Regions from separate parts of the Peribacillus sp. NPDC096540 genome, predicted to be linked through region 1. Evidence: riboswitches for the same ligand, from Rfam matches in the RefSeq annotation. Region 1 holds a riboswitch; each other region holds the start of a gene.
What was found. Region 1 has a riboswitch for glycine ahead of ACQKMR_RS26900 (amino acid permease). Riboswitches for the same ligand answer to the same signal wherever they lie in the genome.
Positions count from the first base shown of each region.

Region 2: another riboswitch for glycine. It lies ahead of gcvT (glycine cleavage system aminomethyltransferase GcvT); the one in region 1 lies ahead of ACQKMR_RS26900 (amino acid permease).
Region 3: another riboswitch for glycine. It lies ahead of glyA (serine hydroxymethyltransferase); the one in region 1 lies ahead of ACQKMR_RS26900 (amino acid permease).

Region 1 covers NZ_JBNNTG010000061.1:11,511-15,881, forward strand. Annotated here, with positions in the region: partial or broken gene ACQKMR_RS26900 (amino acid permease) at 1-1,357, opposite strand, end outside; glycine riboswitch at 1,705-1,761, opposite strand; glycine riboswitch at 1,765-1,864, opposite strand; gene ACQKMR_RS26905 (hypothetical protein) at 2,145-2,372, opposite strand; partial or broken gene ACQKMR_RS26910 (NAD(P)-binding domain-containing protein) at 2,396-2,506, opposite strand; gene ACQKMR_RS26915 (hypothetical protein) at 3,217-3,450, shown strand; gene lepB (signal peptidase I) at 3,529-3,798, opposite strand.
Region 2 covers NZ_JBNNTG010000003.1:162,674-175,268, forward strand. Annotated here, with positions in the region: gene ACQKMR_RS04680 (helix-turn-helix transcriptional regulator) at 1-551, opposite strand, end outside; partial or broken gene ACQKMR_RS04685 (Spx/MgsR family RNA polymerase-binding regulatory protein) at 768-1,130, shown strand; gene ACQKMR_RS04690 (ATPase, T2SS/T4P/T4SS family) at 1,245-1,823, shown strand; gene ACQKMR_RS04695 (ATPase, T2SS/T4P/T4SS family) at 1,786-2,331, shown strand; gene comGB (competence type IV pilus assembly protein ComGB) at 2,279-3,349, shown strand; gene comGC (competence type IV pilus major pilin ComGC) at 3,458-3,766, shown strand; gene comGD (competence type IV pilus minor pilin ComGD) at 3,759-4,217, shown strand; gene ACQKMR_RS04715 (hypothetical protein) at 4,204-4,542, shown strand; gene comGF (competence type IV pilus minor pilin ComGF) at 4,490-4,969, shown strand; gene comGG (competence type IV pilus minor pilin ComGG) at 4,962-5,348, shown strand; gene ACQKMR_RS04730 (YqzE family protein) at 5,653-5,838, shown strand; gene ACQKMR_RS04735 (YqhG family protein) at 5,938-6,735, opposite strand; gene ACQKMR_RS04740 (DEAD/DEAH box helicase) at 6,713-8,401, opposite strand; glycine riboswitch at 8,785-8,872, shown strand; glycine riboswitch at 8,876-8,959, shown strand; gene gcvT (glycine cleavage system aminomethyltransferase GcvT) at 9,112-10,218, shown strand; gene gcvPA (aminomethyl-transferring glycine dehydrogenase subunit GcvPA) at 10,237-11,583, shown strand; gene gcvPB (aminomethyl-transferring glycine dehydrogenase subunit GcvPB) at 11,576-12,595, shown strand, end outside.
Region 3 covers NZ_JBNNTG010000056.1:2,068-14,662, reverse strand. Annotated here, with positions in the region: gene ACQKMR_RS26440 (aldehyde dehydrogenase family protein) at 1-1,291, shown strand, start outside; gene speB (agmatinase) at 1,721-2,722, shown strand; glycine riboswitch at 2,889-2,988, shown strand; glycine riboswitch at 2,989-3,082, shown strand; partial or broken gene glyA (serine hydroxymethyltransferase) at 3,178-3,497, shown strand; gene ACQKMR_RS26425 (methyltransferase family protein) at 3,952-4,470, shown strand; gene ACQKMR_RS26420 (hypothetical protein) at 4,939-5,469, opposite strand; gene ACQKMR_RS26415 (fumarylacetoacetate hydrolase family protein) at 6,061-6,858, shown strand; gene ACQKMR_RS26410 (hypothetical protein) at 7,111-7,389, shown strand; gene ACQKMR_RS26405 (DUF192 domain-containing protein) at 7,828-8,214, shown strand; gene ACQKMR_RS26400 (MFS transporter) at 8,500-9,726, shown strand; gene ACQKMR_RS26395 (hypothetical protein) at 9,716-9,952, opposite strand; gene ACQKMR_RS26390 (class I SAM-dependent methyltransferase) at 10,591-11,109, opposite strand; gene ACQKMR_RS26385 (glycosyltransferase WbsX family protein) at 11,187-12,242, opposite strand; partial or broken gene ACQKMR_RS26380 (type III pantothenate kinase) at 12,389-12,502, shown strand.

The DNA of each region.
Region 1 (4,371 bases):
CTGATTCGACTGATCTACCTCCGTTTTCCGCATCCTATAAATCGTAATCAGCATAATAAACCAAACAGGAGTTACGAACAAGGCAACACGAGTATCTTCCGAAAGTGCAAGCACAACAAGTACGAACGCTAGGAAAGTAAGGATCAAGTAATTAGAAATTGGATAAAGTGGTAATTTAAATTTGTTCATTTTCGCTAGATCTGGCCTTGTTTTGCGGTATTTTAAATGACTGATGACAGTAACTCCCCAAATAAAGATGAAACATACTGTAGAAATACTTGTAATTAACGTAAATACTCCCTCTGGCATTAAATAGTTCAAAACAACGGAAATTAGAATGACGACAGTTGAAAAGGCCAATGCATTGGAAGGTACTTTACGGGCATTAAGTTTTGCAAATGGCACAGGTGCATTTTTATCTTTGGCAGTGAGTATACCATCCGGCTTGTACTGAAGATTGCGCTGTTACATGCCGAAGCAGCCGATGTTAGGACGACAAAATTGACGATGCCAGCAGCCGCAGCGATACCAACAGCCACGAATACTTGGACGAATGGGCTTTCCGATGGGATGATTGCGTTCCACGGATAAACACTCATAATGACAATAAGTGCACCAATGTAGAAAATTATAATCCGAATAGGAATATTATTGATTGCTTTTGGGATAACTTTTTCTGGATTTTCTGTTTCACCTGCTGTAAGTCCTACAAGTTCAATACCAACAAACGCAAACACTACCATCTGGAATGAGAGGATAAAGCCATTTATTCCATTTGGGAACATACCTTCGTGACTCCATAGATTCGTGAAACTGGCTGCGCCTGAATCTGTGGAAAAGCCTTTAATAATCATGAAAATACCGATAACAATGAGTGCTAAAATAGCGACGACTTTAATTAATGCGAACCAGAATTCCATTTCGCCAAAAAGTTTTACGGTTGCAAGATTCATAAATAGCAAAATGACAAGCGCAAATAATCCTGGCATCCACTGTGGTACGGAGGGAAACCAATACTGGGTATAAAGACCAACTGCTGTTAAGTCTGCCATTGCAATTGAAATCCAGCAAAATCAATAGGTCCACCCAGTTAAAAATGCTGCCATATTACCTAAATATTCTCTACAAAGTCAACAAAAGAATGATAGTTCAAATTGGATAAGAGTAATTCTCCAAGTGCGCCCATGATTAAAAAGCAAATGACGCCTGTAATCATGTAAGCAAATAAAATTGATGGTCCTGCTAAATGAATAGATTTTCCTGCCCCAAGAAATAATCCCGTTCCGATTGCCCCACCAATAGCGATGAGTTGTACATGTCTGTTTTTTAGGCCTCTCTCCAGCTTTTGTTCCTGCATATGATTTCCCACTTTCTAGTTTTATAGGCTATTTGTGATTTTTTCCTGACTAAAGGGTCAGTCCTTCAATGAGTTAAATAATTAGCGTACTGGGAGAATGACCCCACTCATGTAAGCGCTTTCTTTAATAATAGATTTTTTTACAAAATAGATTCATATTCTGTCCCCTTTTTTAATTTTTTTTCTAATCTACCAATCTTTTTGAAAAAAACATTGTGCGTTAATCGTTGAAATCAAAGATTGACTCTTTTTTTAACAGATTTCAATGCACACTCCTCTCTTTTTCCTTTTTTTATCTTTCCAAATACAAAAAAGGACAGAGGAAAGATAGGGGTTTTCCTATCTTCCTCTGTCCTTTTACCTGAGAGTTTAACTCCTTCGGTGGCCTATGGCTCTCTCCAGAGACGCGTCCAATTGTAGTCCATTTACCTGAGAGATTAGTTCCCTGCTTTTTAGGGTTTGCTCCTTCGGTGCTAAACAACGTTTAGTCTCTCCCACAATCATCATCCGCTGATATAAAGTTGCTTTAATAGTTGTATATTAACGGGTTTTAATGGAAATTTCAATAACTATCTGAAAAATCATTATTTTCTGAAATTTAAACATAGACGATATTGATTTTTCTAACAGTTCATAAATTAAAAGTTATTAAATTGCAAAATCAAATTTGTTGAATCGTAGGTGTAAACCGATCCACTTTTGAACGGATGCTGAGAAAAACGAAGGATTTAGGCATTTTGCCCATTGAAAATACGTCTAAATCTAAAGATGGGAAAGGACATAATGTCTATATTTTTAACACAATTGATGTATGGAAAAAGAGAAAATTGACGTATTGCGAGACTCGCGAGAATCCTTGCAACAGTATAGATTGCTTAGAGGCACCCTCCTTCTCTTCTTTAGCAACTTCCTCTTTGTCCCAACCACTTGCTATATTAGCAATGAGGATAATTGCTAGAACCCATACCCACCACTTCTTTGGCTTCTTTAGCTTGATTTTCTTTTCCTTACTCATTTTAGTTCATACCCCCTTTACAGTTCAGACGGACGATTGTAAACAGAAATAGAATAACCTCGACTTTCAATATTTAACGCTAGATTTTTACCCATTACGGCTAAACCTATCACACCGATTTGTTGTTTTGCCATGGTCCATTCGTCCCTTTTTAATTATTAGAATCAAGCTTAGCTACTTTGAAATCAAACTTTAAATCTCATCTCTAGTTATACAATAATAAACCTTATTGATCCAAATTATTTACTTGGATATACGTTACTCCGGTTCTTTCTTCTCTTTTCAAAGCCTGGTTTTCTAGGTAGATAAACACATATTCTTCTTGTAAGATTTAACTCCCGGCTGATAAACGGATTCAATATTATAAAACAAAAAGGAAAGGAGATTCACGTTTTCATCTAAAACTGTATTTCTAATGCAGTTGGTTGACTGGATTAAGCATTATCAATGTACCCATATTGTCTACTGGAAACCATGTGTGAATTTACTAGATGCTGAAGATATTGAGTTTTTGCCCAACATATGAAGCAGTCTGATAAAACTGATGTTGCAGAATGGATTGCTAAACTAATAGTTGGACTTACAGAATCCCGTTTAATTATCTAGTGGTGATTGAGTGCCCTAACATATTTCAGATTATGAAATGGTATTAACCCCCTCCCTTACAGGGAGAATGCTTGATCACCCTAATAATGACAATAATTTCTAAATTTAGTTCTTGTTTTTCGCCTAGATCATTTCTTTGATTTTCTCTCTAAACTTCTCATTCGTGAAAATATCCTGCGTGGTTGTTAAGTGTCATGACGCTGAAATCACGCGGGAACTGGAGTCTGCGGGCAATGTAGTGGCTTACTTCAACGGGCATAATCATGCAGGCAATTATGGTGAGAAAAACGGAATCAAATATGTGAATTTCCAAGGCATGTTGGATACACCCGATACCAATGCGTACTCTGTAATCCAAGCGTTCAAGGATCGCTTAGAGATTGATGGTTTTGGCCGGGAGCCGGACCGCATAATCAAGGTAAATACTATCCATAAACACGATCAAGAGCAAAATAAAAATGACCATCATTAATAGATAGTATCGTTTTCTAGAACTAAAACAAACCAAAGAGGCGAGCGGAAATCCGTTTGCCTCTTTGGTTTGTTTATCCTAGCTTTTTAAAAAGATAATATTCATTATCTTCTTTATAATCTTAATGTAATCTTTCTCTTTGGTTGCATGAAAAAAAACAATATCAAACCTATAGATATCATTGATTTTGGTACAGAACTTATTGAGGATAATGCACTCATGATTTTTCAATGTTGGCATCATGGATTCTCCAGCTACGACAATAGGAACAAAAATATGTGTTCTAATGGTGAAGGCCAAAACAACTGCAATTACAATTGCTTTAATCCATGATTCTTTGTTTTTCATTAAATTTCTTCTTTTTCTCATTTTTATTAACTTTTACCATCGCAAATTATTCCATATATTACACGTGCGGCTATTGAGAGCGTAAAATATCTTGTGTAAATGAATAAATAGAAAAAGGAAGACCTTTAACCTTCTTTCACTAAACTGCCTCGATAGTTAATTAAGGGTATTTTTTCACTTTGATTTGAATGGACGATTTGTGTAATGATCGTATATTCAAAAGGCCGCCAAAAGGCGGCCTTCTTATGGCGCTATCGCACTCGTTAGTTGAAAAACAATGCTTTTTAATTTTGGGTGTTTTCGTTTAGATGGTTTCTATAAGAGGGCATAAGACACTCCTATTAAAAACAAGCAATCAAGAATACAAGAAGGATTAACGCACCTAATAACGACATAAAAAACGTTGTGATTAGCAAGGTATGGCGTAATGGTGACATTATTTTGAAGGCTTTATAGCAAAACAAAATTCCTAACACCAATGCAATAAGAGAGCCTATTTGTCCAAACCTTGTATCCAATTTATCTGTCATAAAAACCAACGCATACAAAACAAGCATATGAATAGTAACAAGA
Region 2 (12,595 bases), on a different contig from region 1:
GTAACTTCTTTAAAAGGACAATTGAAGATTCTAAAGAGAATGTTGTTTTCTTCCTCGCTTGCCTGTATTTCAGGTGAGAACCCTGCAATGGTAGCCGCATTTTTAAGCATGCTGACTTTTTCATCAAAAGTCAGATCGTCAATCGACGTTGAGCTTAGGGTTAGTTGCTGATTAATTAATTCCTCCCCAAATACCTTCCCTGTTTCATAAAGAGCCTTTTTTCCTTGTTCTCCTAATGTCATCATCGTCTTAATGGCAATTCTTGAAAGAAGCTGATAGTCCCTATATGGAAAATGAAGTTGAATGACTTTATCGGATAATCGATAAAGCCTGCTAGGGCGTCCGCCTTTCCCTGTCTTACGTGCATCCGAGGTAAGCATGTCCACATCTTCAAGTTTTGATAAATGCAAACGTGCTACATTTGGATGAATTTTAAAAGAATCGGCGATTTGCTGTACAGATACATCTTGATGGTTGTTAACGATATATTGATATATATAATATCGGGTGGGATCTGCTAACACGTTTGTAATTTTTAGCGTTTGTTCCATTATATCCTCCTGCTGTTCCATAGTTTAACCATTGTTCCATTATAATACAGGCAGAAAAAAATGGAATAACAGAAACAGCAATCTCCTTTAAGTTTAAAAAAAGTTCACATTTCAAACTGATATATAGTGCAAATGAATATACAAAACTTAAACGAATATTATACAATTATTTTATAGAGTTTTTTTAGAACAAAATGTGAACGGAGAGTGATAAGAATGGGACGGTTAAAACGGTTAACTTTCTTTTCGTACCCAAGCTATACATCTTGCCGAAAAACAAAAAAATGGTAAAAAACCAATCAAGTATCATTCGATGAACGTCATTTATGCAAAGAAACTCCTACAGAAGGAGAGTTAAAAAGAATCCTTGAATTGACAACGGAAGGACTTGATGAGGTCTTAGCAACAAGAAGTGAAGCCTATAAAGGCTTACATGTTAATATTGACGAAATGCTGCTTTCTGATATCATCCAATTATTAACAAAAGAACCTGAATTATTAAGAAGACCCATCCTCATTGATGGAGAAAAGCTTGTGGTTGGACATAATGAAGATGCGCTAAGAAATTTTGTTTCATAAAAGTATGATTTGAAAATGAGTTTATTCTCGAATAATCTTTCGAGGATTTTTTTATTTTAAAGGAGGAATTTGTCGTGCAATGTCGAAACACTACTACAAGAAACATAGGAGGTGATGAAAGATTTGATATCGATTGAAAAGAAAGCAGAAAAAATCCTTTCCCGTGCCATTCAATTATCGGCATCGGATATTCACGTTTTACCACGCAGAGAGGGCCCTCTCATTCAATTTAGGATTGACAATAAGCTCGTTCCTCAGGAAACATTGTCATTCTTTGAAACGGAACGACTGATCTCCCATTTAAAGTTCCTTGCCGCAATGGATATAGGTGAGAAAAGAAGACCTCAGAGTGGTTCAATTACCGTCAATTTAGCAAAAAAAGTGGTTGGACTTCGCCTTTCCACATTACCAACTGCACATCTCGAAAGTTTGGTCATCCGCCTGATTCCCCAGCAGAATATCCTTCCTCTAGAACAGTTATCCCTATTTCCAAACACCGTTCAAAAACTGGTTGCTCTTCTGAAACATTCCCATGGCATGCTCATATTTACCGGTCCGACTGGTAGTGGGAAAACCACGACATTATACTCCCTGCTTCATCATTCAAAAGAAATGATTAACCGGAACATCATTACACTTGAAGATCCCATTGAAAATGTGTCAGAAAAGGTTCTACAAGTTCAAATTAATTGAAAAGGCAGGAATTACGTATTCTGTTGGTCTAAAAGCTGTGCTTAGGCATGATCCCGACGTGATTATGGTCGGTGAAATCAGGGATTCCGAAACAGCAAAAATTGCAGTTCGCGCTGCATTAACGGGTCATTTAATTCTCACAACCATGCATACAAGGGATGCACAAGGAGCTATCTCTAGGTTGCTCGAATTTGGAATCAGCTTGCTTGAGATAGAACAGAGTTTGATTGGTGTGACGGCTCAACGGCTGGTTGAACTAACATGTCTGCAATGTAAAGAGGTTTGTACATCTGGTTGCCAAATGATTGCTCGTAATAAAAGGGCAAGTGTGTATGAACTACTTTATGGAAAAAGCTTGGCAGAAGTATTGAAGCTGACGAGAGAGGAAAAAGGGAAGGGGACGGTCTCCTACCGCCAATTAAAGGATGAGATAGGAAAAGCGGTGGCAATGGGCTATGTGGATTCACATGAATTTGAACGGCTGGTATACGATGAAGGCAAAAAGTAAATGGAGGATAAAAGAACAAGCTGTCTTTATCTCGAAGCTGGGGGAATTATTAAGTCATGGCTATCCCTTAGCCGAGGCGATACATTTTCTGGAGTTTCAGGAATCAAAGAAGAAAGCTGAGGATTTTACTAGAGCTATTCAGGATTTAAGGAACGGACATCCGCTGCATCAAGTGTTAACCCATCTTAATTTTCATCCACAGCTTGTAAGCTATATATTTTATGGAGAACAATGCGGTGACCTCAATCGGGCGTTGATAGAAGGAGGTAGATACTGGAAGAAAAGAACAGAAGATTTGGATAAGGTGAAAAAGTTGATGGTGTATCCAATTTTCTTATTCTTTTTTGTGAACATCGTGTTTTATATCCTGCAGAGTGTCCTCCTTCCAAAATTCCAGACAATCTTTTTTACGATGAATGTTGAACAGAATATCATCCTGAAATTACTGGTAGCCTCTTCAGTTATTCTTCCTGTCGTCCCCTTTATCTTACTCGCATTGCTTCTTTTCTTTTTTTTACTCAAACAATTTTGGTTTAACAAGTTATGTCCCTTAAGGCAGCGAAGAATATTAATAAACATTCCGCTCGTAGGTACATTCATTAAGTTATATGAAACGTATTTTTTTACAAGCCAATTCAGTGGCTTACTCTCTGGAGGGCTTTCCATTAACGAGAGCATCAAATTATTCTCCATAAATCAGCAACAGCCTTTTTACCAGAAGCTTTGCTCAATTATCAAAGATGATTTAATTGAAGGCAGATCGCTAGAAATGATTTTTCAGGAACTGCCTTACTTTGATAGAAATTTATCATTAATAGCCGCAAATGGTCAAAAGTACGGCAGGCTTGATTCAGAGTTACTTCATTACAGTCGTTTTTTGCTAGAGAAAATTGAAGAAAGAATGAATTCAATTTTGAAAATCATTCAGCCTCTTATGTTTTCATTGATCGGCCTGTTGATTGTTTCCATTTATTTAGCAGTCTTACTGCCAATGTTTTCTCTGCTCGAAGGGATATAGAATATTCTTAATAAATTCTGGAGGTGAATCTGCGCTGGAATAATTTTGGGAATAGAATAAGTGTATGAAATTCCTCATCTATTTTCATGTTTTTGGCAGCAGAATGATATGAAGAAAATGTTGAATGAAAGAGGTTTTACATTAATTGAAATGCTTATTGTTTTGCTCGTAATATCCATTCTTTTAATTATTACAATCCCAAATATAACAAAGCATCAATCGACGATTCACTCTAAAGGATGTGAAGCGTTTGTTAAGATGGCTCAAGCACAGGTTCAAGCCTATGAAATAGATAATGGCAAACTTCCTGCGAATATTGATGAATTGGAAAGTCAAGGGTACCTTAAACAAAAATCATGCCCGAATGGGGATGGTATTAGTCTGGATAACAAGGGAAAGGTTACGGTAATTGAGTAGCAGCAAATTGATTGTGCGGCCTTCCTGTGGAGGTTATACACTGTCAGAAACCCTCGTCGTCCTCGTTATTTTTGTACTGCTAAGTGGCATCGGTCTAAATTTATATCCAAGCTTCATTAAAGGAATGGAAAATAGGATATTCATTTCTCAACTGAAAGAGGACATTTTCTATGCGCAGCAGTATGCCATCAGCCATGAAAGTCTGATTTACCTTCATATGGATAATACGAATAGGATTTACACGGTAACATCCTATAAGGAGGGGGTTGTGCTTGAGAGGAGCATACCAAAGGATATACAGTTCTTAAGTGGAACATTAGGACTTTCGTTTCATTTTAATCAGTATGGAAATGCTTCAAAAGCAGGGACGATGATGATTGATACGACAAAAGGGAAGTACAAGTTAGTCCTTAATATCGGTAAAGGGAGGTTTAGGATTGAGAAACAGTAGAGGTTATGTCTACTTAGAAATGATAGCCGCTTTTTCTTTATGTATATTCTTGGTCATTTCGATTCTGCCGATACTGGAGGAGATAATGACCAATCGGAAAAATGTTGTCTTAAGAACAGAAGCCCACTATTTGTTATATGAAAGATTGACCGCTTTCATGGATGGGGAGGTAAATGCTGTCGACCAGGAAATCCATTTCCAGAAAAGATTGTATGAACTAACATGGAAGGACCAGAGGGATTTTCCAGGTATGATTGAAGGATGTGTACGATATGAAAATGCAGTCGGTAAATCAGAATCCATTTGTGATGCTGCGAAAAAATGATGGCTTTACAATAATTGAAATGCTTTTTTCTTTAATGATATTAATGACCACATCTATTTTCATCTTACAACTTTTTTCAATTATTCACACCCAGTTAGAATCAAAAGACAAATTGCATCCTAAAGAGTGGGAAATCTTTACGATGCAAATGCAACAGGAGGTCAGGGGTGCTAAAAGTCAGGATGTAATAGATAATAAATTATATTTACTTTCAGGTGACCAGTTATCTTTTATTGAACAATATGAGGATAAGCTCCGCAGGCGAGTGAATGGAAAAGGTCATGAGGTCATCCTGCAGAACATTTCAAAATTCCAGGTTGAGAAGGATGGTAACGTCATTGTGTTAAATATAACGGATAACGCGGGAAATACTGTTATTCGTAGGTTTCATCCTTTCTTTAAAAGTGAGTCGAAAGATGATGAATAATCAAAAAGGGGTCGTTTTCCCGATGGTCATGATTGTAGCGAGTGTTTTTATCATGTTCACGATATTAATGATCGATCAATTTATCATCGATAAAAAATTTTATAAAGAAGTGGAAGAAACGCTTGTAGCCGATCATCTAGTGCATCTAGCCGTTAATGAGGTGACAGCTGAGTGGGGTGAAGAGATACCGAAGAACCTTCAGGGGGATATCTCATATCCCAATGGTGATGTCCATTATATATTAACGAAACAAGATGCACGTTATGCCTTTATCGAATTTGCTTCCTCGACTAAAAATAACCGAGTTGGTAGAATCATTATTCAATATGACAAAGAATTAGGTAGAGTTATAGAATGGATAGAAAAACAGTCAGTGTAACACGGATGAAGTCAACCTGAGGTGCGGATTCAGTGATATGGAATTAGTAGATTGAAAATACTCCATTGTGATAACTATGTCAGTAACAAGTGGAGAAGGGATTCAGGAAGGATGAAAACCGTTTTTGGCTAACTGAGTATGAGGATATCGAACGGAATGATTTTTTCAATGATAGGGTTGCCTATATGAAAAGTCAGAGCTTACCATGATACAACAAGCAGATCCAAATAGTAACCATCTCGGGTAAACTTGAAAGAATAAAAGAAGCATAAACGGGGCATGCTTTATTAAAGGGTGATATTGTATGTCTACAAATGCTTATATCAAATATCTTACACAGCAGCTTGTCGAATATTTTAATTTGACCAAGAAAGAACGGAAAGAAAAACGCCGTCATCGGAAAGAGGATAAAAGTCATGGTGTGTCCCACTGGTTTGGTATTGTCCCTTTCGCTTTGTCGATGTTTGTAAGAAAAAAAATCAAAAAATAAAACAGATGTCCTAAGCTTTGGGACATCTGTTTTTTTGTTTAGTCAGGCAAATATAGCTAGGCATTTGTAGTAGAGAAGTCATTTTTGAAAAAAATCCATTTATCCTAACGCTCTATCTGATAAGTAAAATAAACCGCCATTGATGATTGATATTAGAATATTTGGTTCATATTGGGCCTGTAATGCCTGTTTTTCAGTGAAATAACTTTCGCTTTTTTCATCCATATCCTTATAAAAATGCTCCAATAAATTTAAGTCATTCTGCCAGCGCTCTATGGCTTCTTCCGCCCAAGAATGGTCATCGTTCTCGAAACTGGTTCGGATATATGTATCAAGTCTTGCTAACCCACTTTTTGGCATGATTAACGGTGAGAGGGTGAAGGAGTAATCCGGTATCTTCGGTGTGACCTTAACCGGTAAAACACGATTGTGAAATCCTTCCATGATCTCTCCGGAGATTAAATTCAATCCGACAGACATAAAGATATCTTTTTTTCGATCACATTGATAAGATATTTTCACATTTAGTGTTAGCCAGGGAAACAATGGATTATGCCCGCCATTTGATGGAAGTGTATCCTCGAAAAGTCTAGTATATCCAGCCAGCCTTTTTGTTGATTCGATAATTTGACGGAGACGGGGCGAACCAAAGTGAATTCGTTCTCCTTTCATATTGGGTGGAGCCTGTTCAGGATCGGTAATGAAAGTAATCTGTGCTGGGTTTGGAATCCCGCCCGTTTTTTCGAGATAATGCCAATAAAAGGGACGGTTCATTAACTCTTTATCCATTTCAATCGTCAGTTGAACAGTAATATGGGATGGGGTATTTTCTAGTACTTCACAATCATTAGCTTCAAAGAAAGTTATTAAAAAATTATGAATTTCCTGTTGCTGCATGAATCTCACCTTCCTTCATAGCTTGAGCGAATTGAATCATGGATGAAAAATTATCCATCTTAATTTTCATTTCACCCTCTGTTCTTGACTCACCGACCACGTCAATTAAATATTCTTCGATGTTGCTAATATCCAGCTTCGTTAAAATATCATCCAATTCACCAATTACTTTTTCAAACAAATGGATTTTTTCATATAATAATTTCAAAATATGTTCTTCAACTGTATTTTTCGTTGCAAAGTTATAAATCATGACATCTTCTTCCTGACCAAGTCGGTGAATCCGTCCAATTCTTTGTTCAAGTCTCATTGGATTCCATGGCAGGTCAAAATTAATCAAGTGGTGGCAAAATTGAAGGTTTATTCCTTCCCCACCAGCTTCGGTAGCAATTAAAACCTGAATCTGCTTTTGGAATAATTCTCTCATCCAGTCTTTTTTTCCACGCTTAAATCCGCCGCGGAAAGGAACCGAGGAAATTCCATTCTGTTGTAAATACCACTGTAAATATAGCTGAGTAGCTCTGTATTCCGTAAAAATAATCACTTTGTCATCAATTTTCTTGATGAGTTCTAAAGCTTTTTCAGCCTTGGAGTTTTGTACCGTTTCATTTACCTTCTCAAACAGCTCATCCAGCTTTGCTAAGAAGTCAGGGGAAGGCTGTTCATATTTGGCTTTCATGTTTTTCAATGTATAAAAAACGGCTTCTCTGCTGCTGCATGCTTCTCTTTGGAGCGTGAGTGCTGAAAAAGAACTTCCCTTCGCCCTATCTGAAACAGGCTTAAATTTGGAAACAGCGTCGTACAAGGCTTGTTCAGTTGGAGAAAATTCAATGATGATTGTTTCCACCTGCCTTTTGGTCCATTCAATTCCAGTATCAGCCCGTCGGTTCCGAATCATTACAGTATTGACGAGTTCCTTTAGATGCTCATCCTCAATAATATTACGGCCTTTGCCTTTATATTTCTCAGAAAAGAGTGTTGCATTTCCCAGGTGCCCCGGTTTTAATAACGAAACTAGATGGAAAATTTCTTCGACTTTATTTTGAATTGGCGTAGCTGTCAGCAGTAAACAAAATTTCTTTTTCAGATTTTGGACAAATTCATAGTTCTTCGTTTTATTATTTTTAAGTTTATGAGCTTCATCAATAATGATAAAGTCATATTCCTGATTAAAAATGATATCTCGATGCGGAGCGCGTTTCGCTGTATCAATGGATGATATAACAACATCGCATGATTCCCACACATAACTTTTTCTTTGAACAACAGCCGGAATATGAAACTTGGTATTCAATTCAAAAGACCATTGACTTACAAGTGAAGCGGGTACAAGGATTAATACTTTTTTAACAAGACCTCGGATCATGTATTCTTTTAGAATCAAGCCAGCTTCGATTGTTTTACCGAGACCTACTTCATCAGCTAAAATGGCTTTTCCATTCATCTTTTCAACTACCTGCTTTGCTGCTTCCAATTGGTGGGGAAGCGGGGTGAGCTGTGGAAGATGCTTGGGTGCCTGTAAACCTTCAAAATCAGGAATAATGAGGTTTTCTTCCATTTGAACAGCCAATTTATAAAGCTCCCAATTTCCCCATGGACCGTCATTTTCCATCTTTTGTAGAAACCCGTCATTCCAATCAGAACTGAAGGATATATTAATTTTCATTGAAACTACTCCTTCTAAAATCATAATTTTCTTATTTAGGGTTGAAACCCGAACATTTTATATGTGTAGTAAGAAAAATATTTCTCTGTAAAAAGATATTGCAGAGAAAAGTTTCTTAAGGTAGGATGTAAGTATATTTAGAAAATTCCAATTTCCCAAACGCTTAAAAGAAGCGTCCATTTTTCTGAATGTAGCGTTTTTAATAGTATGGGCAACCGGCTCCTACTTTATCCCAGATTAACAGACTAGAGATCATTCATTAAGTTCCCCGAAGTTTTAAGGAGAGTTGGTAGAGAACGCATTTTGTAAATGCACAGAGGTTTTACTAACTATCAGTAGGAATTATTTACTTTCCTAATTGGTGGAGACACATTTATATGCGGGTGAAGATAAGGGGAGAGACTACGAATGTAGCGCCGAAGGAGCAAACTTAGCAGTGAATCTCTCAGGCAAAAGAACTCTTATTGGACGCAACTCTGGAGAGCGCCGCTCGTTGCAGGACGGCCACCAAAGGGGAAAACCTATTATATAGGTAAACTTTCAGGTTTCAGGACAGAGAAAAAGCTCTATAGGGCTTTCTCTGTCCTTTTTTGTGCCCTTTTTTCCTCATTATGAACAGGATGAGAAGTATAAGAAGATCTGATTGAATGGAAAGAAGATTTTAGAAAAGAAAGCAAAGTACATTTAAAAAATATAAGGGGGGTCATTTTTTGACCAATTTAAAAAGAACGCCACTATTTGAGGTTTATCGTGAATGCGGAGGAAAAACAATCGATTTTGGCGGCTGGGAACTTCCTGTTCAATTTTCGGGTATCAAGGACGAACATGAAGCAGTTCGTACAAAAGCTGGCTTATTTGATGTCTCCCATATGGGTGAGGTTGATGTAAAGGGACCAGGGAGTCTTTCCTTTTTACAAAAAATGATGACCAATGATGTATCAAAGCTAAAACAGGGTGGTGCAATTTATACGGCTATGTGTTATGAAAACGGCGGTACGGTTGACGATCTTATCATTTATAAAAGAGCAGAAGATGACTATCTGCTCGTGGTCAATGCCGCCAATACAGAAAAAGATTTTAACTGGCTTCAAGCTAATTGTTCAGAGGATGTCCAACTTTCGAATGTATCAAGCGATTATACACAGTTGGCATTGCAGGGACCTCTTGCAGAGAAAATATTACAAAAACTATCTAATGATACACTTTTGAGTGAAATTGGCTTTTTTAAATTCAAGGAAAATGTCCTGATAAATGGGCTTTCCACGATCGTTTCACGTACAGGATATACGGGTGAAGATGGTTTTGAAATATATAGCCGCAGTGAAAATGGCCCGGCCCTTTGGAGAGCTATTCTTGATGCAGGAAAAGAAGAAGGGATACAGCCGATAGGTTTAGGGGCACGTGACACACTCCGCTTTGAAGCTAAACTTCCGCTTTATGGACAGGAGCTTTCACCGGATATTACCCCAATTGAAGCCGGGATTGGTTTTGCGGTTAAAGTGGATAAGGAAGCCGACTTTTTCGGGAAAGCCGTTCTAGCTGAACAAAAGGAAAATGGGGCACCACGTAAGCTTGTCGGAATTGAAATGATTGACCGAGGCATTCCTCGTCATGGTTATAAGGTATACAGTGGGGATAAAGTCATTGGTGAAGTTACGACTGGCACTCAATCACCAACCTTGAAGAAAAATGTAGGATTGGTACTTATCGATAAAGACTATTCGGTGATGGATTTGGAAGTCGAAGTGGAAATTCGTTCAAAACGATTGAAAGCCGTTATTATACAAACACCTTTTTATAAAAAACCACGTAAATAGAGAGGAATGGTCATTAAGATGAAACATCGTTACTTACCCATGACAGAGCAGGATAAACAACAAATGCTGGAGGTAATAGGGGTCCCTTCTGTTGAGAACCTTTTCAACGATATTCCTGAAAGTGTCCGTTTTCAAGGCGAATATGACATTAAACCAGCTAAATCAGAGCCAGCCTTAATGAAAGAATTATCAAAACTTGCGGCCAAGAATGCTGATCTTAAAAACTATGCTTCCTTTCTTGGTGCGGGCGTGTATGACCATTATTCACCGGTCATCGTCGATCACGTTCTATCCCGTTCGGAGTTTTATACAGCCTACACTCCTTATCAGCCGGAAATTTCACAGGGGGAGCTTCAGGCCATTTTTGAATATCAAACGATGATTTGTGAAATGACCGGAATGGATGTAGCTAACTCCTCCATGTATGACGGAGGGACGGCATTAGCGGAAGCAGCGATGCTTGCATCCGGTCATACACGACGTAAGAAAATTCTCATTTCAGCTGCAGTACATCCTGAATCAAGGGAAGTCGTTAAGACGTATGCGAAAGGTCAGCGAGTAGAAGTCATTGAAATTCCATTTAAAGATGGTGTGACAGATCTAGCCGCCTTAAAGGAATTGGCAAAAGATGATATTGCGGGAGTCATTGTCCAATATCCAAACTTCTTTGGACGTATTGAACCGTTGAAAGAAATGGAAGAAATCATTCATGATGTGAAATCCATGTTTATCGTTTCGAGTAACCCTCTTGCACTAGGTGCATTGACACCCCCAGGTGCCCTTGGAGCTGATATCGTAACAGGCGATGCTCAGCCATTCGGTATTCCAGCAGCTTTTGGCGGACCTCATTGCGGATACTTTGCGGTCACGAACAAACTTGTTCGAAAAGTGCCAGGTCGTCTCGTCGGGCAAACAGTGGATGAAGATGGTAAACGGGGATTTGTACTGACACTTCAAGCTCGTGAGCAACACATTCGTCGTGACAAGGCAACATCCAATATCTGTTCCAATCAGGCGTTGAATGCTTTAGCAGCTTCTGTTGCGATGACCGCACTTGGGAAAAAGGGTGTCAAAGAAATGGCTGTTAATAATATTCAAAAAGCCTATTATGCGAAAAAAGCTTTAAAGGAAAAAGGAATAGAAGTGGTGTTTGAAGGACCTTCGTTTAATGAATTTGTCATTAAATTGCCGGCTCCTTACCAAGAAATTAATCAAAGTCTTTTTGATAAAGAAATGATCGGCGGCTTCGACTTAGGGACTGTTTATCCACAGTTGAAAGACCATATGCTTGTGGCTGTAACAGAACTTAGAACAAAAGAAGAAATTGATGCACTTGCGCAGGAATTGGGGGATCAACATGAATAATCAAGATCAATCACTCATTTTTGAAATCAGTACGTCCGGTCGAATCGGGTACAGTCTACCGGAAATGGATGTTGAAAAAATTTCGCTTGAAGAGATTTTTCCTGCCGAGTACATCCGTCAAGAAGAGGCTGAGCTTCCAGAAGTATCGGAATTAGATATCATGCGTCATTATACGGCTTTATCCAAACGGAATCACGGGGTGGATTCGGGCTTTTATCCACTCGGTTCTTGTACGATGAAGTATAACCCGAAAATAAATGAAAATGTGGCGCGTTTTAACGGTTTCGCCCATATCCATCCATATCAAGATCCGGCGACTGTGCAGGGAGCCTTGGAACTATTATTTGACTTGCAAGAACATTTAACAGAAATCACAGGGATGGATCAAGTGACTTTACAGCCAGCAGCAGGTGCACATGGTGAATGGACAGGGTTAATGATGATTCGCGCCTTCCATGAAGCGAACGGTGATACAGCACGGACGAAAGTGATTGTTCCTGATTCGGCACACGGTACGAATCCAGCTTCCGCCACTGTTGCGGGACTGGAAACGATTACGGTAAAATCTGATGAAAATGGCTTAGTTGACCTTGAAGATTTAAAGCGCGTGGTAGGTTCGGATACGGCGGCTTTAATGCTGACGAATCCCAATACGCTAGGATTGTTTGAAGAGAATATTTTGGAAATGGCAAAACTTGTCCACGATGCTGGTGGGAAGCTTTATTATGACGGGGCCAATCTTAATGCAGTCTTATCTAAAGCCCGCCCAGGTGATATGGGCTTTGATGTGGTCCATTTAAATCTCCATAAAACATTTACAGGTCCACATGGCGGCGGTGGTCCGGGTTCTGGTCCTGTCGGAGTAAAATCGGATTTGATTCCCTACTTGCCTAAACCACTCGTGGTCAAACGAGATGAGCAATTTATGCTGGATTATGATCGCCCGCAATCCATCGGAAGAGTTAAACCTTATTACGGAAACTTCGGAATAAATGTGAGGGCTTATACGTAC
Region 3 (12,595 bases), on a different contig from region 1:
CTTACCGGCTTCGGAACGGGCTTCCTATTTATTTAAAATAGCGGAGAAGATTGAAGAAAATGTATCTGAGCTTAGCCAACTTGAAACAGCCAATACCGGAAAACCTCTTAAAGAGTCAGAGTTTGACATTGCTGACGCAGCGGATTGTTTTCGCTACTATGCCGGTTTAGTCACAAAACCGGACGGCCAAACGTATCCTGTTTCTGGTCCTGTACAGGCTATGGTTGTTCGAGAGCCGGTAGGGGTATGTGGACTGATCGCTCCGTGGAATTTTCCTTTACTGACGGGAGCTTGGAAAATAGCCCCTGCCCTTGCTGCAGGAAATGCGGTCGTGTTTAAACCAGCCGGGATAACTCCGGTTACCACTACCAAATTGTTCGAGATTATCAAAGAAGTTGGCATTCCAGATGGCGTTGCCAATCTCGTGATGGGCGGTGGGGGAACCGTAGGAAATGAAATAGCGGAAAGCGATAAAGTCGATATGGTTTCATTCACTGGCAGCACCTCAACGGGCAGAAGCATCATGAAAACAGCTGCTGGAAATATTAAGAACATTGCCCTCGAACTAGGCGGCAAGTCACCTAACATCATTTTCGCCGACGCAGACTTTGAGACAGCAGTGGATTATGCTTTATATGGGATTTTTGTAAATGCAGGTCAAGTTTGTAATGCAGGATCGCGTTTGCTGCTTGAAGAGAGCATTCACGACAAGTTTATCGATAGACTGATAGAGAAAGCGAAAAAGATCCAAGTCGGTCCTGGTGATCAACCTTCTACAGAAATGGGTGCCCTTGTCAGTGAAGCACATATGAATGAGGTACTCCAATATATTCAACATGGCATAGAAGAAGGGGCGACATTAGCCTGCGGCGGCAAGCGTATCACAAGCAATGGGCTTGAAAAGGGCTATTTTGTTGAGCCGACAATATTTGTTGATACCAAACCGGACATGAGAATTGTTCAGGAAGAAATATTTGGGCCAGTACTGACTGTACAAAAGTTTAAAGATGAAGCGGAAGCCATCCAGCTTGCTAATGATTCCCCATATGGCCTCGCAGCAGGTGTATTTTCCCAAGACGGTGCAAAGGCTTTAAGAGTGATTAAGAAAATAAGGGCCGGAATTACATGGATTAATGCCTACAATCTAGCCTACAATGAAGCCCCGTGGGGAGGCTACAAACAGAGCGGAATTGGCCGTGGATTAGGAACTTTTGGTTTAGATGAGTTTAGTGAGGTAAAACAAATCAACATTAACTTAGAAGTGGAACCAACCAAGTGGTTTGATCATTAAAAATTGAGAAGTAGAGATAAATGAGTAAAAGAGAGTGAGTAATGCTTACATCGAAGAAGTTCTAATAATAGAGGAAGCATTTTTTTGAATCCACCAAAATTTTAAAATGTTATTTCTGTAAATGGGCTGGAAAAGAAAGAAAGCTGTCAGCCTAATTGTTTATTTTACTAGTGCTAGTTCATCAAGATTTGTTTTTTAAGACCTAATTTAAGACCTAACAAGAAAATAATAATATTTTACAGTATATGTATTATATTCCACGCGCTCTTTCTCCGTGGCGTTTACTAGGGAGAATCGAGTAATCAGAAAATATGTTGGTTCCTGGTAGTCATTATTGACTACACAATTCCGTTTTGCCTAGTTTTATAGGTTGGCAGGAAGCTTGCCTATATATTAACGAGGACGTAATACAAGTGGGAGGCAAAGTTCATGTCGAATAATGAAAAACAACATCTTAATTTACCTTTTACCGGAATCTGTACGTTCGGGAAATATCCCGTATGTCCTGATCTAGACCAGCTAGATGCAGATGTAGCTGTCATTGGAGTTCCAAATGATATGGGAACACAATGGAAGTCAGGCGCAAGAATGGGTCCAAGAGGAATTCGGGAGGGCTCTACATTATATAGTTTCGGGTTAGATGGTGCCTATGATATTGAAAATGATATCATTTATCTTGGCCCGAAATGGAAAGTCGTTGATTGCGGTGATGTAGACATAGTCCATGGGGATATGATGCAATCCCATGATAATACGGAAATAGCCATTCGAAAAATCGTTTCAAAAGGTGCAATGCCAGTTGTTTTAGGTGGAGATCATTCCATTACAATTCCAGTAGGAAAGGGCTTGGGTGAACTCGGGCCATTTCATGTGATCCAGATTGATGCACATTTAGACTGGGCAGATCACCGTTCAGGAATGCGGGTTGGACATGGAAGTTGCATCCGCCGCTTATCTGAAATGAATCATGTTCAAAAGATTTTCCAATTGGGCATTCGTGGAATCAGCAGCAGTAAAAAAGAAGATGTCGATGCTGCCAGAGAATACGGAAGTGTCATCTTGTCTCCCCGCCAAATGAGAAAGATGGGATTTGAACAGGTTCTGGAACTTATTCCAGAAGGTGAAAAATATTATATTACCATGGACATTGATGGCCTCGACCCATCGATCGCCCCTGCGACAGGCACACCTTCTCCTGGAGGCCTGCTTTATGATGAAGTCAACGAATTACTCCATGGAATTGCAAAAAGAGGAGAAGTAATCGGTTTTGATATGGTAGAAGTAGCTACTCCTTACGATCATACGGGAATAACTGGACAAGTGGCAGCGCGCCTCTCATTAGACTTACTTAGTTATGTTTTAAAAGAAAAAGAGAAAAACCAGGCTGCAATCAGCGATTATCAAGAGCAGAACTACATAAAGAAGCATTAGTCTGTTAAATTTGAAAGCGTTTGCTGATATAAAGTGATTTTCCTCCGTTTTATCTTTTCTTAGTTTCCTGAATATGTATAAATAAAGAGGCGATACCATAAAAAATACTTATGTAAATAATGTACAATCGCGAATATTTAGAGTGTTTCAAAAAAATATATAGCTGATGACGATTGTGGGAGAGTGCAATGTAGACAGCCACTGAAGGAGCAAGTTCCAAAAAAACCTTGGAACAAATCTCTCAGGTAAAGAACCACAATGGGACGCAACTCTGGAGAGAGCGTTTATAAAACGCCACCAAAGGGGAAGACTCTTTTTAGCATAGAGTTAAACTCTCAGGTAAAAGGACAGAGAAGGGAATGTTGCCATTACCCTTTTCTGTCCTTTTTTGCGTGCAAAAACAGGGAACATGATATGAAGTGGCAGCAGCTATCTAAAAAAAGGAGGAAATAAGAATGAGTTTGCAGAAAAATGATCAAACCATTTTTAAGCAATTGAAAACGAAAGGCAACGGCAACATCAAACACTAGAGTTGATCGCATCAGAAAACTTCGTCAGCCAAGATGTATTAGAGGCCATGGGAAGTGTGATGACGAATAAATATGCAGAGGGTTATCCAGGAATACGTTATTATGGCGGATGTGAATTTGATGATGTGGCAGAACAAGCAGCTATTGAGCACTTAACAAAGCTGTTTGGTGCCAAATATGCAAAGGTTCAGCCTCACTCAGGTGCATACTCGACTTGGAAGTATTTTGTTCTATCACAAATGGGATGCCAGTACTAGTTTGTGCCTCCCATGATTACTTATTCCCTATATCAATACCAACATGTCCACCTTTTTTTAGTATTAAAGAATACTATATGTCTGGCATTACTCCCCTAGTAGATACCGGTTTTTCAGTAGTGTCTGGAAATTAGGAGTATCTCTTGGCGATGAACCACGCTTTGGATTACGTTAAACAACTTATTGGGCAGGGAGTTCAACAAGGGATTATTTATTATTTGTAGAACTTATTACTTAATATTTTTTTCTGGAAGGAGTATTTAGATGAGACAAATAATCGCTCTGTGAAGTATTTAAGTGAGGAGGATGAATATGTTTCAAACACTAGAGGATTTCTTAAATTATGGAATAAATGTAAGTTTACATATTTTGGGGTATTCGTAATATAAATAAGTAGCAATAAACTTCAATTGTAAATTAAAGACCTAAAAGGTGGGATAGAATGGATGCATTTTTGACAGTTATACCAATTATACTTATAAGGTATGGCCTATTGAGTGCAATAAGTAAAGAGGGGCCTAAACGTGCAGGTTTCTTTGCTCCATTATTGGGAAAAGAAAAAGTGGCTTTCTGGATTTATCAAATTACGACCGCCCTTATTCTATTATTTTTATTACTACTCAAAATTAGAACAGACTCAGTTTGGTTTTATATCGGCCTAATAATCTATATTTCAGGAATTGTTTTATATGCGGTATCTATAGTAAATTATGCTAAACCTAAAATGAATGGGATAAATGTAAACGGGTTATATCGAATATCCCGCAATCCTATGTACATTGCATATTTCATTTACTTCTTGGGTTGTGTATTGCTTACACATTCATGGATATTGCTTGGGTTATTAATAGTTTTCCAAATATCAGCGCACTGGATTATTCTTTCAGAAGAAAGATGGTGTATCAAGAAATTTGGGGAAGAGTATATAAAATATATGAATAGAGTGAGACGTTATTTTTAGATAGGTACGGTACAAATTTGATATTCAAGTGGTGATCCCCCATCTTTTAAAATATTCATTAAGGAAGCACATAACGGACTTCCTTTAAAACTTTAAAATAATCAACATTATTCTTAAACATAGCCTTTATTATAAAAACAAAATTTTGAAAGAATGTACTTAAGTTAACAGGTGCGTTAGTTGATTAAGGAACACAAAAATGATCAATCTTTTTTATAAAAGAATAATCCAATTAAATAGTATAAGGGCATGTTTTGATTAATCTTTTTTCAAAACATGCCCTTTCTATTTATTCCTTTATCAAGGTGGAAAAAGAAGCTCTTCCTATTGGGTTTTTGCATCTTTTAATTAGCACATTTAGTTGTGAATTTGAAAGAAGGAAACAATATATTGTTGCTAAACTTTATACAAAAAAACAGCTGTCGACTTTGTCGACAGTCTGGAACCATATTAAATATGGTGTCTTTTTTATTTTAATGGGATTTCGAAATCTCCAATAGTCAAAGTATTCCCATCTTTTATTTTGTAATTTTTACGATATAATTCCATCATAATATCGCCAGCTTGATCTGTCCTGTCTTTATATTCGGATTGAGGTTTATAAGTAAAAGGGAAGACTTTTTTATATACTTGAACTGAATTTCCTCTGTATTTTTCTCCAATGATTTTGTAAGTATGATAGCTTACTGCGTAGTCATCCTTTAAATTTCGATCTTCTATTATATGATACTCTTGGGCAATGTAAAGTCTAGGTAAAATAGAAATGACAAGGACAATAAATATGACAAGACTTATAATTAGTGGAATTTTTGTATTTCTGAAATATAAGAATGAAGCTATCCAATAAATAGTTAAAAAGAAGAAATAAGGGATCAGTGTTCCCATAATAAACTCTTTTCCATCAGGAGAGATAAGAGCAAATTCTAAAGAAAGTAGAATCAACATTACAAACCGTAGAGTTAAATAAACTACAGATAAAGAAATAAAAAACAAGTTCACTTTTCGGCTCGTTCGGTATGGCGGTGAAACCGTAAAGGGAACAAGAACCTACAAAATGTAGGCGTTAGCCGTACAGATCGTGGTTATCGGTCCATTTAATGCCGAAGCGACACGTACAGAATGACAGAAAGGTGTTTTTCCGTTATGATAAGTCTGTAGTGCTCCCGCCTGAAATATATTTTGATACTCTAAATATTCTCAAAATGTTATAAATAAAGGCTAGTCGCAAACTAACTGAAAGTGAAAACATACCTTTTCCAGACAAAGACACTAATCGCTCCACAGTGATATTAAATTCATTTAGTGTAGTTTTAAAATAGAGTCGTACCGTTTATAAAAAACATATATCGGTTTAAATAAAGTTTAATCGTTTATAAAAATGATAAACCGAAATGAATCCTTGATTTTGATTTTCCTTAATGCTCTTCGGGAATGCTAAAGGGGAGTTAATTGTATGTGGAAGCTAAACTTCTATTTCATTGAGCTTTTCGGTTATAATGGAGTTGGATGTCTTCGTTTGCGATTATGTGGAGACCCGAGTTTTATATTATCTGAGGTCAGTATACCTTACATCAAAGGAGTTTATTCATAATGCATGTGCTACAAAAAACACAAAAAATAGTTCGCTATCAGAATCAACAGGGCAAGATACATTACGGTATTGTTGAGGATGAGATGATATTACAACTGTCTAGCAGTTTTGCTGAACTTGTCAACAAGGAAATAAAGTATGACGGGGTAGAGCTGAAATATAGTGACGTGAAAATTTTGGAACCTGTAAAACCCTCGAAAGTGGTTAATTTCGGCTGGACATATGCAGGTCATGCGAAGGAAACAGGGGGAGAGGCAAACCTTGTAGAACCATTTCTATTTTTAAAGCCATTATCTGCGCTTATTCCAGACAAGGAGAAAATTATCCTTCCTCCAAACGATCTATCCAACCAAGTAGAACTTGAAGGGGAAGTAGCCTTGGTAATTGGAAAGCGCGGAAAAAACATTAAAGAAGAAGATGCGCTTGATTATGTGTTTGGTTGTACGATATTTAATGACGTCACAGCAAGAGATCTTACAAAAAAAGATCCACAGTTTACGCGGGGCAAAGGATTTGATACGTTCGGACCTTTGGGGCCGTGCATCGTTACCGGGGTAGATCCTACAAATTTGCGGATTGTGACCACTTTAAACGGCCGCGTTGTACAAGACGGGAATACCAATGAAATGTCTCTAAGCATTCCGTATCTAATCAGCTGGCTTTCGCAGGTAATGACACTTGAGCCAGGTGACATTTTGGCCACGGGTTCACCATCTGGCAGCTGCCCGATCAAGTCGGGGGATGAGGTCGTTGTTGAAGTCGAGGATATCGGTCGGTTATGTAATGAGGTTCAGTAGGATTTGCCAGCATTCTTAATAACCACAAATGAAAATATTCATAAATAGATGAGCCGACTTTTTAAAATGTTACAGGGGGCATCGTAATAAAAAGAAAGAAGAGTTTCTTTGTACTTGCATTCGCATGTGGTGCTGCTAGAGAAACGGCAGTATTAAAAGAGCTTGGTGTCAATTAATTTGAGATAAATGATAAACCTGATGGTCAATGGCTAAATAAAGTTGAGTATTGAATCATTCCTTAATGAATTCTGAGTGGCAACTGAAGAAGAAATGGAAAAGGCAGCAGAGCTTGAAATTAGACATATGGCTTTCATGAGGTTGCAGGAAATGAATGTACAATTTGACAGTGCGTCTTATAAAGAACTATTAAAAGAGTTTCAAGATTTTGAAACCGATTCGAGTAAATTTGGGAGAGATGTATCCAGCCGTTTATCCGTTCTGTATGAATGGCCAATCAGAATTAATCATGCAAACGGCCCTATTTATATTGGTGAACACGATTTATATGAAGAAGAAGAGAATGAAGATTGATATTGAAATTTACACTTGGCATAGTCGTATAGGTTCATGTATTAGCTATTAATGTATTTTAAATCGATTTTAGAGCGTTAACCAAAAGGGTTAACGCTCTTTTTGTTTACAAAATTTGCTGGATATGAAGTAAGGGGATTCTTCCTTCTTTTTGAACTAAAGGGGCAGTTCAGTTGAACAAATCTTTTTATATATTGTTGCTGTGATTATTGAAAACAAAGTATTAAATTTAAAACCATAGAATAAGTATTAGAAGTGAAAAGGAGCTTGCCTAGTTATTTTTTTCTTCTTGTTTTCGTTTTATCTCAAACTTTCTTCCTTTTTATTATTAGGGGAAAAGACGTTTTTTCGAAAAAAGGAAATTTCAATCTCATGAACTTCTTTAAAAAGACATCAATTTTCTTTCCTGCTTATAATAATACTCGAGGGTGAGCAAACATGAAAAATAGAATAAAAACAAAAATGATAAAAATACTCAGTGGTAACAGGGAAACTAGATTAACCGTTCAAGTTGCAGATACTCAAATAAAAATAGAAAAGGGCTTAATGTTTGTTGGGAAATTACCCGAAAATGAGGGGATGTTATTTGTGTTTTCAGAAAAAATATATGGTGGCTTTTGGATGAAAAACACATTAATTCCTTTATCTATTGCTTTTCTTGATTCAGATGGGGAAATTCTAAAAATACTTGATATGGAGCCTTGTAAAAAGGATAAATGTCCTACCTATGATCCAGATCTTTCTTATCATTATGCAATTGAAGTGAATCTTGGATGGTTTGAAAAGAATCAAATCAAAGAAGGGGATTATGTAAAGTTTGATTGAATTCATCTCACCACACTTCTAGTTCTTAGAGGTGTGGTGATTTTTTAATGGATATTTATGTTAATATCGCTGAAAAAATAGTGAAGAAATGTACATAAACTAACAGGTGCGTTAGCTTAAGATAGGAGCAGTCTTTAAGGCAGCTTTTTCTTTATTTCATACTATCGGGACAGTTGTGGCATTAAACCATAAAAATAATATTGACTTAAAGAGCGTTTTTTCAGTTATTAATAATTAAGAACATTATAATTAATTAATAAAAACTTTTTATCATTGGGAGATATTATGAAAAGAATACCGTTTTATAGTTTCTGGTTTGCTAAGACAAGCATAGCCTTAGCTGATGTCATTTACATTATGGTTATTACCACATTTATATATCAAAAAACTGATTCTGCATTAATTGCTTCATTATTTCCTTTATTCAAAGCCTTGGCTAATATAATCGCTGGTCTAACATCACCATTAATATATAAAAAGTTCACTTTTTCTAAATTAATGGTGAGTCTTCAGGGTTTAAAGGCAATAATACTTACTCTCTTACTCTTTGGTTTCTTGCCTATAACTACTCATATTTATGTTCTGTTATTTATAATTTTAGTAATATCTTTTATGGAAGGATGGGGAAACCCGTTACTTAATTCTGTAACACCTAAAATTGTACCGAAAGAAAATCTTGTGAAAGCAAATAGTTCTATATCCATCACAACTCAATCTGTTCAAATAGCTGGGTATAGCTTTACTGGTTTTGCCGTAATAAATTGGGGGCATAATCCAACTTTGGCTTTTAATGCAGTGTTGCTTTGGGTTTCCGTATTATGTTTATATATTACTTCACAATATTTAATTGATATAGTTGAAGTTCAAACGGAAAAGCAATCCAAATGGGCACTAATGAAAGAAGGCTGGGGTATCTTATGGTCTAATCTAACTCTTAGAATGGTTACTTTAATGGATGTTATTGAGGGAATGGCAGGTTCCATTTGGATTGGAGCAATAACATTAGTGTATGTAAAAGAAGCCTTAAACCAAGGGGAGCAATGGTGGGGTTTTATTAATGCAAGTTATTATATTGGTTCTATTATTGGTGGTATAATCACTTTATTTTTAGCTAAAACAATTCAGAAGCATTTGATATTTAGTATGGCAGTTGGTTCGTTATTATTTAGTATTTTTACGTTAATTTATGGGCTGACGAGTATTCCAATACTGGCCCTTCTGCTTTGTGTTGCAATGGGTCCAGCATACCAAATTAGAGATGTGGCTCAACAAACTGCATTTCAAATAAATATTCAAACTCTACATTTACCAAAGGTATTTGCATTCCAAGGCATCCTGCTATCAACTGTTACAGGTTTATCCATTTTTCTAATGGGTTTCATTGCTGACTTTGTTGGAGTACGAGCTGTATATATATTCGGTTCAATCCTTATCTTTATTTCTGCTATATTATCTTTTACTTTAGTACAGGCAAACAAAAGGAAATTTTCTACTGTTGATTTTAAATCATAATAATATAAAGCTTTTCTTCAACTAACGGGTGCGTTAGCTGAAGATCGGAACTGGCCATCGTTTTTAATGCTTTGTCTCCTTGTGTGGTTTTACTCGTTTTTTTACCAGCACTTTCATCATTTCCGGGACTTACACCAGCCCATGGTGAAGCCGTGTTTTTCAAAGCATCTACACTTCCAGTTTCACGATATTTCTCTACCCAATTTTCTATCATAATTTTGGGCAACTTTTACATAACTTCCTTCACCATTTAAATACCTTTAAACTGCTTGTATTTTTAACTCGTAAGAGCAGCTGTTATTTTTTTTCAGATATTGCAAAATCTCCTCCAAGTATGAGTGTAAAAAGGCTACAGATAATCTGTAGCCTTTTTACACTGTAAAGGAATAATATCAGTACCCAACCTCTTTTCTTTATTTGTCGATAATGAGTATCCGGTGAGAAGTCGGGTGAAGGGAAGCTATAGAGGGCCCCATGGGGACAAAATAGATAGTGGAAATATGGGAAATGAACCAACAACGCCAAAAGAAAATAAAGAAACGAAAAACTGAAGAAGATGTATTTCATTATCCTCTGTTGATGCCGCGTTCTTGCCTTTCATCATTATGGTCCCCTTAACAGAGATTAAAAAAAAGAATCGTTGGTGAATATCCAATAATTCGGTTTTATCTAACAACCTTACAAAACAAAGGATGCGATAAAAATTGTACAATTATATATCACAAGGAGTTAATTTATGCCGCTTAAATATGTTAGTGCATTACCACTGCAAACAATTTGCCTAGTAGCTACATAACGATTAGGATTTTTTTAGACTACCCTTTAATCGGGTTAGGTAACCTAATATGAATTAATTTTTACTTCTTATTTCAATTTACGTATGAGGCGCAAACTATCGTAATCACAAACAAGTACATACTCTTTACTCTCACATAGTTCATCAACAGCTTTTCTAACATCAGGATAAACAGTGTAGTCATGAAACGCTATAAATCCTCCGCGGACAACTCTTGGAGCATATAACTCTATATCTCTTTTTACGCCTAAATAACTATGGTCTCCATCTACGAAAAGGGCAGATATGCTCTCAGGACAATCTTGTATTGCTTCATGGCTGAAATTTTTTATTGGTGATACATAGTTTGCAAGACGGAAATTTAGAATATTATTCTGAAATACGTTAAAATAATCTGCATAATATCCATTGGTAATAAAAGGATCAATGGCAAAAATTGTTCGTTTCTTTTCACTTATCCACTTGCTCCCGAGACCTAATGCAACAGTACTTTTCCCTTTAAAGGAACCAATCTCAACAATTTCCCCATCTAAATGATCAACGAGAGCTGGCAAATGTAGTAGTGCAGTTTGCTCTGCAGTTGTCAACCACCCACTGACCGAATCAATGAACTGATGCAATTGGCTAATTTGAAACTGATGTTCAGTAATTTTAGGTCACCTCTCTAAAACCCATTATTTTCTAATGCTTTTTTTACCGACTCCAAATATTGTAATCCGTATTTTTTATCCGGTTCTAAATATGTTCCTTCGCCCCATTCATTCCAGGCATTAATAAACAAAAATTCACTGTTTATTTCTAGAGATCTTTTTATTTGTTGTGTTAGATAAAAGGAAAATTTTTCGGGAGACGCGCCAGTGAAGATAAGAGGTGAGTTTCCACCAACCCGGGCGGAGTTATCCCAATCGATGAAAGCTCCTAAATAAGTTTTAGCACTATCCTTGTCAGCCTTTCTTTCTAGTATACTGGACCAGTATTTATCGTAATTCACTAGTTCAAATTTTTGCTTAAAACCATCAACAGCTTTTCCACAATGGATACCATTTGTTAAATACATTGTGTACCCAGGCTCAAACTCAAAACGAGCATCGAATCCTTTAAGTTGAGGGTTGTTAAATCTGTTTAAAGTTTGGACAAAATAGATTCCATCAAGCTCATTTTCGACAGCTAATTTTTGCCAATACTCCAGCATCTCCTCGCATTTGGGAATATCGCTAGGACGATAAATAAGAAATAAAGGTTTGTTTTCTACTCTGATATACCTTTTATCTTTAAATGCTGTTAGGAGAAATTCGAAATGTTCTTTCCAATCTACTTTTTCTCCGTAATCTTGATCTTCCAAAACCTCATGATTTGAACCGGTCCATGTTCTTGTCCACGGGTCGTTTGCCCAGGAAAGACAGAAGGGGAAATCGGGCTCTCCTTTTTGAAGAACTGCATCAAATGGTTTATGAAGAAACCTTTTTCCCTTAAACCAGTAATGATAATAACAAAATCCGTAGATGCCATATTTTCTTGCAATTTGTGCTTGCCATTCCCTTGCAGATTCGTCTGTCAAATTATAGTAATAGTCTTGGTACGGCTCTTTCGGCTGATAATGTCCGGAAAATAGAGGCTTTGCTTTTCTGGTATTGGTCCATTCGGTAAATCCTTTTCCCCACCAACGATTATTTTCGTCGGTCTCATGAAATTGAGGCAAATAGAAAGCTATAGGTTTCAAAATCATCGCTCCTTTAAAAACATTAGAAGGTAGGTTCTAAAATTTATAAGTGGTACCTCTTTTTTTTCGAATCAGAATTTGGCAATAGCATTCCCTTCAATTAAATTCAATTGTCTCTTGCATTTTTACCTTCCTTAAGATGATTAGAAGCTTTGTATTCAAAGGCGGAAAAATTGCCTCGTGAAATTACCTTTCCGTATGACAACATTTGCAGAAATATAGTTGCCGCAATGCAGGCGGAAATATTATATGGATACGTCTGCCTTTTAAGCAGTATTCCTATATTCGGAAATTCTCTGGAATTAACAGCCTTTACTGCTGTTATACATGCTCTCCTTAGTATCTAGAGTGAG